Regions from separate parts of the Escherichia sp. TC-EC600-tetX4 genome, predicted to be linked through region 3. Evidence: predicted binding sites of a transcription regulator. Region 3 holds the regulator's gene; each other region holds the start of a gene.
The links. Region 3 encodes CRP, which controls carbon source genes, mostly activating them, when cyclic AMP is high. Its sites were predicted from a motif close to ATGTGANNNNNNTCACAT; they were not measured.

Region 1 (4,108 bases), 410 kb from region 3:
TTTCAGGGTAGCCGGTGCAGTTTCAGAGAACTCGGTTGCTACGCGAACATCAGACGGAACCGGGATGTTGCAGGTGGTCAGCAGACGTTTAGCTTCGTCAACCAGGTCAGCTTCGTACAGGGATTTACCCACATCGTGGCCTTGTGCCGCGATAAAGGTGTTAGCGATACCACCACCAACAATCAGCTGGTCAGCGATTTTAGACAGGGAGTCCAGAACGGTCAGTTTGGTAGATACTTTAGAACCACCAACGATAGCCACCATCGGGCGAGCAGGTTCTTTCAGTGCTTTACCCAGCGCGTCCAGTTCAGCTGCCAGCAGCGGGCCTGCGCACGCAACGTCAGCGAATTTACCGATACCGTGAGTAGAAGCCTGCGCGCGGTGAGCAGTACCGAATGCGTCCATTACGAACACGTCACACAGTGCAGCGTATTTTTTGGACAGGGTTTCGTCGTCTTTCTTCTCGCCTTTGTTGAAGCGAACGTTTTCCAGAACAACCAGTTCACCTTCAGCAACGTCAACGCCGTCGAGGTAATCTTTAACCAGACGAACCGGGTTAGACAGTTTGTCTTTCAGGTAGTTAACAACCGGCAGCAGAGAGAATTCTTCGTTGTACTCGCCTTCGGTAGGACGACCCAGGTGGGAAGTTACCATCACTTTTGCGCCTTGTTTCAGGGCCAGTTCGATGGTCGGCAGAGAAGCACGGATACGCGCGTCGCTGGTTACTTTCCCGTCTTTTACTGGTACGTTCAGATCCGCACGGATAAATACACGTTTCCCAGCAAGATCCAGATCGGTCATCTTAATTACAGACATGGTGAATCCTCTCGTTGATTCTAAAAGTTTTGCAGACGCTGCTTGCGTCTTACCTGAAAGCAACAGTAGCCATAGCTAACGTCGTGTCGAGCATTCGGTTAGCAAAGCCCCATTCGTTATCGCACCAGACCAACGTTTTGATCAGGTGTGCGCCACTGACCCGGGTTTGGGTGCCATCGACAATGGCACTGTGCGGATCGTGGTTAAAATCTACAGAGACCAACGGCAATTCCGTATAGTCAACTATACCATGAAATGCACCTTGTGCTGCTTTTTGCAGCAACAGGTTGACTTCATTGGCTTTTACAGGTTTCTTCACCGTCACGCTTAAATCGATTGCCGTCACATTTATGGTTGGCACACGTACCGCAATCGCTTCAAAGCGATCGTTAAATTGCGGAAAAAATCGTGTGATACCGGCGGCCAGTTTAGTATCGACCGGAATGATCGACTGGCTGGCTGCCCGGGTGCGACGCAGGTCAGGATGGTATGCATCAATAACCTGTTGATCGTGCATGGCGGAGTGAATTGTGGTCACAGTGCCGGACTCAATACCGTACGCATCATCTAACAATTTGATGACGGGAATTATGCAATTCGTGGTACAGGAAGCGTTAGAAACGATGCGGTGTTCCGCACGAAGTTGATCCTGATTGACGCCGTAAACAACGGTCGCGTCGAGATCGTTACTGCCAGGATGTGAAAAGAGCACTTTTTTGGCCCCGGCGGCAATATGCGCTTCGCCATGCTCGCGGGAGCCATATACGCCGGTGCAGTCGAGGACTACATCAACGCCAAGTTCACGCCAGGGGAGCGATTGCAGTGAACGTTCATGCAATACGCGGATGGCGTCATCACCAACAAAAAGTTGATCGCGTTCCTGTCGTACTTCCCATGCAAAACGGCCATGGCTGGTGTCATATTTCAACAAATGCGCCATGCCCGCAGCATCCGCCAGTTCGTTGATTGCCACCACGGTAATTTCCGCCCGGCGTCCGGATTCATACAAAGCACGAACCACATTACGCCCGATGCGACCGAAGCCATTTATCGCTACGCGTACGGTCATAGATCTCCTGCAAGGTTTTCCCTGAGCAAATTTGCCAGACAGAGTAATCCAGCAAATCGTCCGGGGAAACCTTACCTGTCGCAAACTGCGACTGATTGGTTAATTGTCGAACATTTAATCGACTGAAACGCTTCAGCTAGGATAAGCGAAACGTGGAATAAAAGGAATGTTTGTCCAGCCGAAGAAGACATTTATCTGACTCACATCACACTTTTATCCCCTTTTGTGGGAAGCTTTATTCCAGGCTGGCGTAATAATAACCCTACAATAACTGGAATAAATTGTCAGCTTGTGAAGTGATACCGGCCTTCTTCAGTCATCTCTACTATCAGATTGGCCTGACGGCTATTCATCAGCACACGCTCGACATTGGGGCCATCGGTGCGGGCATAAAATGCTTCGGCTACTTGCCGCGTTAATCCTCCCGCAATTTTACGACTAATCAAGCGCTCCCGCAGAATTTGAGCAGGTGCATGAATAAAAATAGAAAAATCGCAGAAAGATGCCAACTCCAGCCACTTTTCATCATCCAGTAACAACCAGTTTCCTTCGACGATGACGAGTGGTGCGGTAACGTGCAACGCATCTTCAACAGGATCATGCTTTTGTCGATCGTACTGCGGCCACGTACAATCCCCTTCCACGACCTGGCGCAGATTTTCCGTCAGTTTCGCAACGTCAAATGTCTCTGGTGCGCCTTTGAAGGGGCGCAATTGATGCGCATCCAGCCAGCTATTGTAATGGTGAAAACCATCCATCGGGAGCGTCTGAATAGCGGGCAGTTCCGGGTCTTGTTGCGCGAGATATTCCCAGAAGGTGGTTAGGGTTGATTTACCCGTCCCCGGCGGAGCGCAAAGAAAAACCACCGTACGCCGCTGCGGATTTACCGTCTGTAAGGCCGCCAACATGTGCAGCAACGGTTTATGTACATTTTCAATCTCTTCGTTCTGGTACTGTGCCTGTATCTTCAGCCCATTCACCGTTAATTCAATTTTCACGGCGTTAATTCCTTTAAGGTGGTCGTTACTGCCAGCGTCAGCGCCGTTTTGACCATTCCGCTAAAACGCGCCTCTGACCAGACGGAGAAATCAGCGAACTTCATCGCTTTTAACGCGTCATAGAGCATCGCATTGCGGGTTATGCTATTGACGTTGCTGATAAAATCCCAGGTCATGTCATCGGCAAATCCGGGCGTTTCATCCTGTTCGTTCAGGTAATGCCAGAACTGGGAAAAATGCGTGATATCGGCGTACAACCATTTATCCATTTTCCCCAACGCATAAATCAAACGCAGTGCAACATCAATATCGTCAAGCGGGCCGCTTTGGGCGAGTAACGGCTTCACTGCATATTCCACGATCTCTTCATCGTTATCGACAAACAGCGACGGCAGAAACTGGCGTATCCCCTGGAGCAAAATGGTATGCGCAGTTTTCATAAATGAAAATAAATTGTCCTGTGCATCCAGTTGCTCAAGCACATCATCTTCTGTCAGCGTCGCCATTGGTCTTCCGATAGATCACCATCAATGCAGGGAGTCTATTATATTACACGTTTGGTCCGCGCCGCCGATCAGTAATGTCTGCGTCCGCACCCCATTCGCCGTCTGTTGGATACCGTTCACCAGCTCACCGCCCGTCACGCCCGTAGCGCTAAAGAGGATATCGTTCCCCCTCACCAGTTCATCGAGCGAGTACACACGGTTAACGTCAACGCCCATTGCCTTGCAACGCTTGCGCTCCTGCTCTGCAATCTGCCGATTTTCCGTGTAATCCCCTTTAGCCTGGCAAAAGTCAATCAGCTCGGCCTGCATATCCCCGCCTAATGCTTTAACGGCACAGGCAGAAATCACGCCTTCTGGCGCACCGCCGATGGTGTACATCACATCGTAAGGATTATCCTGCCAGCAGGTCAGCACGCTGGCGGCGACATCGCCATCCGGCAGGGCAAAAACCTTCACGCCCAGCTGTGTTGCTTCCTCAATCGCGGCACTCAGGCGCGGTTTATCCAGCGTAACCATGCGCAGCTTATCCAGCGGTTTGCCTAACGCTTTCGCCACGTTGCGCAGGTTGTCCGTCAGAGGCAAAGACAGATCAATCGCGCCCGCCGCCAGCCGATTAACAACCAGCTTTTTCATATACATATCGGGCGCATGTAACAGGCTATCTCGAGGGGCGAAAGCCATGACCGCCAGCGCATTGCTCTGCCCCATCGCCACCATCC
Region 2 (4,108 bases), 1.0 Mb from region 3:
AAGTGGGGGAGTTAAAGTCACCTGCTATGCAGGTGACTTTATCCAGGCGAACGCGTTATCAGAACGCGTAGTTAAAGTTAGTACCGAACAGCCAGGCTTTACCTTCAGACTCGAACTGGTATGGGCCTTCGTTAATTTTCACGCTCTGACCGTGCATATAAGAAACACCAACGTCGACTGAAGCATCTTTATTAAATGCGTAAGTCGTACCTGCACTCAGCCAGAAACGGTCCTGGTCCGGAATGGAGATAGAACGATTCTGTGCAGGAACTGGGCTGTCATCAAAGGCGATACCGGTACGGAAGGTCCAGTTATCATCGTAGTAATAAGTGGTACCCAACGCGATGCGGTAAGCATCTTTAAAGCCTTCATGTTTCTGGAACAGCGTGTCGCCACTGGTTGAGGTCGCTTTCAGCTGCTGGAACTGACTCCAGCTGGTGTAAGCCAGGCTATAGTGAATCGCCCACTGTGGATCAACACGGTTATAACCTGACACTTCCCACATTTCAGGCAGGTTCAGCGTCAGATAACCCGATTGCGTTGCGCCACCTGTCGCGGTAGGAATTGGCAAACCGTAGTTATTAAACGCACGATTAAGATCGCTGCTGTAGTTACCTTTGAAGTCAATTTTCACTTCAGAACGGTAGGTCAGTGCATAGCGGTTATTTTTATCCAGTTCATACAGGATTCCGGCGTTCCAGCCAAAGCCCCACTGGTTACCGTTCAGATGAGCGATTTTGGTATTACTGTCAATACCGTTGGCGGTAGCTGCCAATGCTTGCCCTTGCTGAGTTTGGCCAGCAGGAGATTGCATAATTTGGCCAGCAACCAACTGCCCCAGATCGCCTGCGAAACGTTCAATTTTCGCGCGAGCGTAGACGGCGTTGAAACCAAGACCAAAGCTCCATGCATTATTTAAGCGATACGCACCGCTTAAGTTCAGGTTCATGGTTTCAAGGTCGGTTGTACCCCCGACAGAGCCGCCTGCATAAGTATCGTTAAACTCTGTAGCCAGACCATAGTTAGAGGTAATAGAAGCGCCCCAACCAAATTGGTCGTTAATCGGTGCAACAAAGTGCATGTTCGGAACCCATGCCGTAGGCGCGATGTTATCGGCTTTCAGGCTACGACCAGATGGAGACGTTCCGCTGATATTTACATCCGGGTCAATATAAACCGCACCCGCAGAAAATGTCGGGCGGTCAAACATAGTAATCAATGCGGGGTTACGGCTGACGTTACCTGCATCATCGGCAATTGCGCCTTCCCCTGAATAAGCCCGGCCCAGGCCAGAGGAAGAAAATTCGTTTAACTGAAAGCCTGCCGACCAGGCCTGGGTGGAGATAAGTGCCACTGCGACTGCGAGAGCAGACTTTGTAAACAGGGTTTTCTGGCTCATGACCATAACCTCAATGATTTATTTTTATACAAACTATGTTACGTGCTGTAACAGGAGCGCGAAGTGTAGGGTCTGAGGTACATCTTAGAAATCAGACCAGTGGCGAGAGTATAGGTCGGACCAGCTGGAATGTTGCAAGTATGTTTCTATCTTTTTTCAAATATGATCTAAGAAACGCGATCCAGCTGGCAAAATTTGGAGGTGGCGCACTCATGGATTCGGGTGAATTTTGTTTTAGATCATTTTTAAGTGTGATTTCGGTCACTTATCCGATTTTGCAGAATTAACAACTGGAGCAGCACTTTCCGGAAGCGTAAAATATCCACAACGTTTATCTGGCACCTTGGGTGCACATACAGAGGAAATCAACGATGAGTAAATGTAGTGCTGATGAAACCCCGGTTTGCTGCTGTATGGATGTTGGCACCATTATGGACAACTCCGACTGCACCGCGTCTTACAGCCGCGTGTTTGCAAACCGCGCAGAAGCAGAGCAAACGCTGGCGGCGCTGACTGAAAAAGCCCGTAGCGTGGAATCTGAACCTTGCAAAATCACCCCGACTTTCACTGAAGAGTCTGACGGTGTGCGCCTGGATATCGATTTCACTTTTGCCTGCGAAGCTGAAATGCTGATTTTCCAGCTGGGTCTGCGTTAATTCCTCTCGGGTACGTACGCCCCTGTCAGTTGCTGGCAGGGGCGTTTTCTTTTCTCTTCTTCTTTTCTCTCTGTGTCATAGCTCCCACTTTCCCTTTTCTCCACTTGGCTAAATGTAAAAAAATGGTTAAGACTATGATCAGGTCAGACCACTTTATTTATTTTTTTACAGGGGAGTGTTATGGGTCAGGTTTTACCGCTGGTTACCCGCCAGGGCGATCGTATCGCCATTGTTAGCGGTTTACGTACGCCTTTTGCCCGTCAGGCGACGGCTTTTCATGGCATTCCCGCGGTTGATTTAGGGAAGATGGTGGTAGGCGAACTGCTGGCACGCAGCGAGATCCCCGCCGAAGTGATTGAACAACTGGTCTTTGGTCAGGTCGTACAAATGCCTGAAGCCCCCAACATTGCGCGTGAAATTGTTCTCGGTACGGGAATGAATGTACATACCGATGCTTACAGCGTCAGCCGCGCTTGCGCTACCAGTTTCCAGGCAGTTGCAAACGTCGCAGAAAGCCTGATGGCGGGAACTATTCGAGCGGGGATTGCCGGTGGGGCAGATTCCTCTTCGGTATTGCCAATTGGCGTCAGTAAAAAACTGGCGCGCGTGCTGGTTGATGTCAACAAAGCTCGTACCATGAGCCAGCGACTGAAACTCTTCTCTCGCCTGCGTTTGCGCGACTTAATGCCCGTACCACCTGCGGTAGCAGAATATTCTACCGGCTTGCGGATGGGCGACACCGCAGAGCAAATGGCGAAAACCTACGGCATCACCCGAGAACAGCAAGATGCATTAGCGCACCGTTCGCATCAGCGTGCCGCTCAGGCATGGTCAGACGGAAAACTCAAAGAAGAGGTGATGACTGCCTTTATCCCTCCTTATAAACAACCGCTTGTCGAAGACAACAATATTCGCGGTAATTCCTCGCTTGCCGATTACGCAAAGCTGCGCCCGGCGTTTGATCGCAAACACGGAACGGTAACGGCGGCAAACAGTACGCCGCTGACCGATGGCGCGGCAGCGGTGATCCTGATGACTGAATCCCGGGCGAAAGAATTAGGGCTGGTGCCGCTGGGGTATCTGCGCAGCTACGCATTTACTGCGATTGATGTCTGGCAGGACATGTTGCTCGGTCCAGCCTGGTCAACACCGCTGGCGCTGGAGCGTGCCGGTTTGACGATGAGCGATCTGACATTGATCGATATGCACGAAGCCTTTGCAGCTCAGACGCTGGCGAATATTCAGTTGCTGGGTAGTGAACGTTTTGCTCGTGAAGCACTGGGGCGTGCACATGCCACTGGCGAAGTGGACGATAGCAAATTTAACGTGCTTGGCGGTTCGATTGCTTACGGGCATCCCTTCGCGGCGACCGGCGCGCGGATGATTACCCAGACATTGCATGAACTTCGCCGTCGCGGCGGTGGATTTGGTTTAGTTACCGCCTGTGCTGCCGGTGGGCTTGGCGCGGCAATGGTTCTGGAGGCGGAATAATGGAAATGACATCAGCGTTTACCCTTAATGTTCGTCTGGACAACATTGCCGTTATCACCATCGACGTACCGGGTGAGAAAATGAATACCCTGAAGGCGGAGTTTGCCTCGCAGGTGCGCGCCATTATTAAGCAACTCCGTGAAAACAAAGAGTTGCGAGGCGTGGTGTTTGTCTCCGCTAAACCGGACAACTTCATTGCTGGCGCAGACATCAACATGATCGGCAACTGCAAAACGGCGCAAGAAGCGGAAGCTCTGGCGCGGCAGGGCCAACAGTTGATGGCGGAGATTCATGCTTTGCCCATTCAGGTTATCGCGGCTATTCATGGCGCTTGCCTGGGTGGTGGGCTGGAGTTGGCGCTGGCGTGCCACGGTCGCGTTTGTACTGACGATCCTAAAACGGTGCTCGGTTTGCCTGAAGTACAACTTGGATTGTTACCCGGTTCAGGCGGCACCCAGCGTTTACCGCGTCTGATAGGCGTCAGCACAGCATTAGAGATGATCCTCACCGGAAAACAACTTCGGGCGAAACAGGCATTAAAGCTGGGGCTGGTGGATGACGT
Region 3 (4,108 bases):
AAATGTGGCTGGAGTCACGCATTCCTGACTGGTTAACAACGTATCTGGAGGCGAAATCATGTTGATTCCGTGGCAAGACCTCTCCCCCGAAACGCTGGAAAATTTAATTGAAAGCTTTGTGTTACGTGAAGGCACCGATTATGGTGAACATGAGCGTACACTTGAACAGAAAGTCGCCGACGTCAAACGCCAGCTACAGTGCGGAGAAGCGGTGCTGGTATGGTCGGAGCTGCACGAAACGGTCAATATTATGCCGCGCAGTCAGTTTCGCGAATAACCTGCAACCGTCGGCGGACGAGATAATAATGATAGCTAAGTCATGGAGTTACTATGTCTGCCAAACATCCGGTCATTGCGGTAACAGGATCCAGCGGCGCGGGGACCACCACCACCAGCCTCGCGTTTCGTAAAATATTCGCGCAGTTAAATCTGCATGCAGCTGAGGTGGAAGGCGACAGTTTTCACCGTTACACCCGCCCGGAAATGGACATGGCGATCCGCAAAGCGCGCGACGCCGGGCGGCATATCAGCTACTTCGGCCCCGAGGCTAACGACTTCGGCCTGCTGGAACAAACCTTCATTGAATACGGTCAGAGCGGCAAAGGGAAATCTCGCAAATATCTGCATACCTACGACGAAGCCGTACCGTGGAATCAGGTACCGGGGACATTCACCCCCTGGCAACCTTTACCGGAACCCACTGATGTACTGTTTTATGAAGGTTTACACGGCGGCGTAGTCACGCCACAGCATAACGTTGCGCAGCATGTGGACTTACTGGTCGGCGTGGTGCCTATCGTTAACCTTGAGTGGATTCAAAAACTGATCCGCGACACCAGCGAGCGCGGGCACTCACGAGAAGCAGTGATGGACTCAGTAGTGCGTTCAATGGAAGACTATATCAACTACATCACACCGCAGTTTTCCCGCACCCATCTTAACTTCCAGCGCGTTCCCACCGTCGACACTTCAAACCCGTTCGCGGCAAAAGGTATCCCGTCGCTCGATGAAAGCTTTGTGGTGATCCATTTTCGTAATCTGGAAGGGATCGATTTCCCCTGGCTGCTGGCGATGTTGCAAGGCTCATTCATTTCCCACATCAATACGTTAGTGGTACCGGGCGGCAAAATGGGTCTGGCAATGGAATTAATTATGCTGCCGCTGGTGCAACGATTGATGGAAGGAAAGAAAATCGAGTAACTCTGCTATTACGCCGGATAAAATACTATCCGGCTTCACAACGGGATAGTTAAGTCACGCGGCAACCACTTCATACGAGTGAGTAATATTCACCGCTTTTTCCAGCATCAACGCCACTGAACAATATTTCTCGGCAGAGAGATCAACCGCACGCGCAACCGCTGCGTCTTTCAGGTCGCGACCGGTGACGATAAAATGCAGATTAATGTGCGTAAACAGGCGTGGTGCCTCTTCGCGGCGTTCAGAGGTCAATTTTACTTCACAATCGACCACATCCTGACGCCCTTTTTGCAGGATCGAAACCACATCGATGGCACTGCAACCACCCGCCGCCATCAACACCATTTCCATCGGACTTGGTGCTTTATCGCCTGAGTTGCCGTCCATTAAAATCTGATGACCAGAGGCGGATTCGCCCAGAAAAGTTAACCCTTCGACCCACTTCACTCGCGCTTGCATTTTTGCTACTCCACTGCGTCAATTTTCCTGACAGAGTACGCGTACTAACCAAATCGCGCAACGGAAGGCGACCTGGGTCATGCTGAAGCGAGACACCAGGAGACACAAAGCGAAAGCTATGCTAAAACAGTCAGGATGCTACAGTAATACATTGATGTACTGCATGTATGCAAAGGACGTCACATTACCGTGCAGTACAGTTGATAGCCCCTTCCCAGGTAGCGGGAAGCATATTTCGGCAATCCAGAGACAGCGGCGTTATCTGGCTCTGGAGAAAGCTTATAACAGAGGATAACCGCGCATGGTGCTTGGCAAACCGCAAACAGACCCGACTCTCGAATGGTTCTTGTCTCATTGCCACATTCATAAGTACCCATCCAAGAGCACGCTTATTCACCAGGGTGAAAAAGCGGAAACGCTGTACTACATCGTTAAAGGCTCTGTGGCAGTGCTGATCAAAGACGAAGAGGGTAAAGAAATGATCCTCTCCTATCTGAATCAGGGTGATTTTATTGGCGAACTGGGCCTGTTTGAAGAGGGCCAGGAACGTAGCGCATGGGTACGTGCGAAAACCGCCTGTGAAGTGGCTGAAATTTCGTACAAAAAATTTCGCCAATTGATTCAGGTAAACCCGGACATTCTGATGCGTTTGTCTGCACAGATGGCGCGTCGTCTGCAAGTCACTTCAGAGAAAGTGGGCAACCTGGCGTTCCTCGACGTGACGGGCCGCATTGCACAGACTCTGCTGAATCTGGCAAAACAACCAGACGCTATGACTCACCCGGACGGTATGCAAATCAAAATTACCCGTCAGGAAATTGGTCAGATTGTCGGCTGTTCTCGTGAAACCGTGGGACGCATTCTGAAGATGCTGGAAGATCAGAACCTGATCTCCGCACACGGTAAAACCATCGTCGTTTACGGCACTCGTTAATCCCGTCGGAGTGGCGCGTTACCTGGTAGCGCGCCATTTTGTTTCCCCCGATGTGGCGCAGACTGATTTATCACCCCGATATCAACTATGCACTTCGACAAACGCTGGTGCTATGTTTGCCCGTGGCCGTTGGGTTAATGCTTGGCGAATTACGATTCGGTCTGCTCTTCTCCCTCGTTCCTGCCTGTTGCAATATTGCGGGCCTTGATACGCCTCATAAACGTTTTTTCAAACGCTTAATCATTGGTGCGTCGCTGTTTGCCACCTGTAGCTTGCTGACACAGCTACTACTGGCAAAAGATGTTCCCCTGCCCTTTTTGCTGACCGGATTAACGCTGGTACTTGGCGTCACTGCTGAGCTGGGGCCATTGCACGCAAAATTGCTTCCTGCATCGCTGCTCGCCGCCATTTTTACCCTCAGTTTGGCGGGATACATGCCGGTCTGGGAACCGTTGCTCATCTATGCGTTGGGCACTCTCTGGTACGGATTGTTTAACTGGTTTTGGTTCTGGATCTGGCGCGAACAACCGCTGCGCGAGTCACTAAGTCTGCTGTACCGTGAACTGGCAGATTATTGTGAAGCCAAATACAGCCTGCTTACCCAGCACACCGACCCTGAAAAAGCGCTGCCGCCGCTGCTGGTGCGCCAGCAAAAAGCGGTCGATCTAATTACCCAGTGCTATCAGCAAATGCATATGCTTTCCGCGCAAAATAATACTGACTACAAGCGGATGCTGCGTATTTTCCAGGAGGCGCTGGATTTACAGGAACATATTTCGGTCAGTTTGCATCAGCCGGAAGAGGTGCAAAAGCTGGTCGAGCGTAGCCATGCGGAAGAAGTTATCCGCTGGAATGCGCAAACCGTCGCCGCTCGCCTGCGCGTGCTGGCTGATGACATTCTTTACCATCGCCTGCCAACGCGTTTTACGATGGAAAAGCAAATTGGCGCACTGGAAAAAATCGCCCGCCAGCATCCGGATAATCCGGTTGGGCAATTCTGCTACTGGCATTTCAGCCGCATCGCCCGCGTGCTGCGCACCCAAAAACCGCTCTATGCCCGTGACTTACTGGCCGATAAACAGCGGCGAATGCCATTACTTCCGGCGCTGAAAAGTTATCTGTCACTAAAGTCTCCGGCGCTACGCAATGCCGGACGACTCAGTGTGATGTTAAGCGTTGCCAGCCTGATGGGCACCGCGCTGCATCTGCCGAAGTCGTACTGGATCCTGATGACGGTATTGCTGGTGACACAAAATGGCTATGGCGCAACCCGTCTGAGGATTGTGAATCGCTCCGTGGGAACCGTGGTCGGGTTAATCATTGCGGGCGTGGCGCTGCACTTTAAAATTCCCGAAGGTTACACCCTGACGTTGATGCTGATTACCACCCTCGCCAGCTACCTGATATTGCGCAAAAACTACGGCTGGGCGACGGTCGGTTTTACTATTACCGCAGTGTATACCCTGCAACTATTGTGGTTGAACGGCGAGCAATACATCCTTCCGCGTCTTATCG

Region 1: the regulator CRP is predicted to act here: its motif matches at 2,079-2,096, upstream of epd (erythrose-4-phosphate dehydrogenase).
Region 2: the regulator CRP is predicted to act here: its motif matches at 1,649-1,666, upstream of KXD89_RS06835 (YfcZ/YiiS family protein).

What each region holds. Positions count from the first base shown of each region.
Region 1 covers NZ_CP079924.1:809,854-813,961, reverse strand. Annotated here, with positions in the region: gene pgk (phosphoglycerate kinase) at 1-816, opposite strand, end outside; gene epd (erythrose-4-phosphate dehydrogenase) at 866-1,885, opposite strand; gene KXD89_RS03930 (nucleoside/nucleotide kinase family protein) at 2,170-2,883, opposite strand; gene fumE (fumarase E) at 2,880-3,389, opposite strand; gene glpX (class II fructose-bisphosphatase) at 3,411-4,108, opposite strand, start outside.
Region 2 covers NZ_CP079924.1:1,417,444-1,421,551, forward strand. Annotated here, with positions in the region: gene fadL (long-chain fatty acid transporter FadL) at 59-1,399, opposite strand; gene KXD89_RS06835 (YfcZ/YiiS family protein) at 1,771-2,055, shown strand; gene fadI (acetyl-CoA C-acyltransferase FadI) at 2,236-3,546, shown strand; gene fadJ (fatty acid oxidation complex subunit alpha FadJ) at 3,546-4,108, shown strand, end outside.
Region 3 covers NZ_CP079924.1:395,465-399,572, reverse strand. Annotated here, with positions in the region: gene KXD89_RS01820 (hydrolase) at 1-65, shown strand, start outside; gene KXD89_RS01815 (YheU family protein) at 59-277, shown strand; gene KXD89_RS01810 (phosphoribulokinase) at 331-1,200, shown strand; gene KXD89_RS01805 (OsmC family protein) at 1,255-1,659, opposite strand; gene crp (cAMP-activated global transcriptional regulator CRP) at 1,961-2,593, shown strand; gene KXD89_RS01795 (YccS/YhfK family putative transporter) at 2,644-4,108, shown strand, end outside.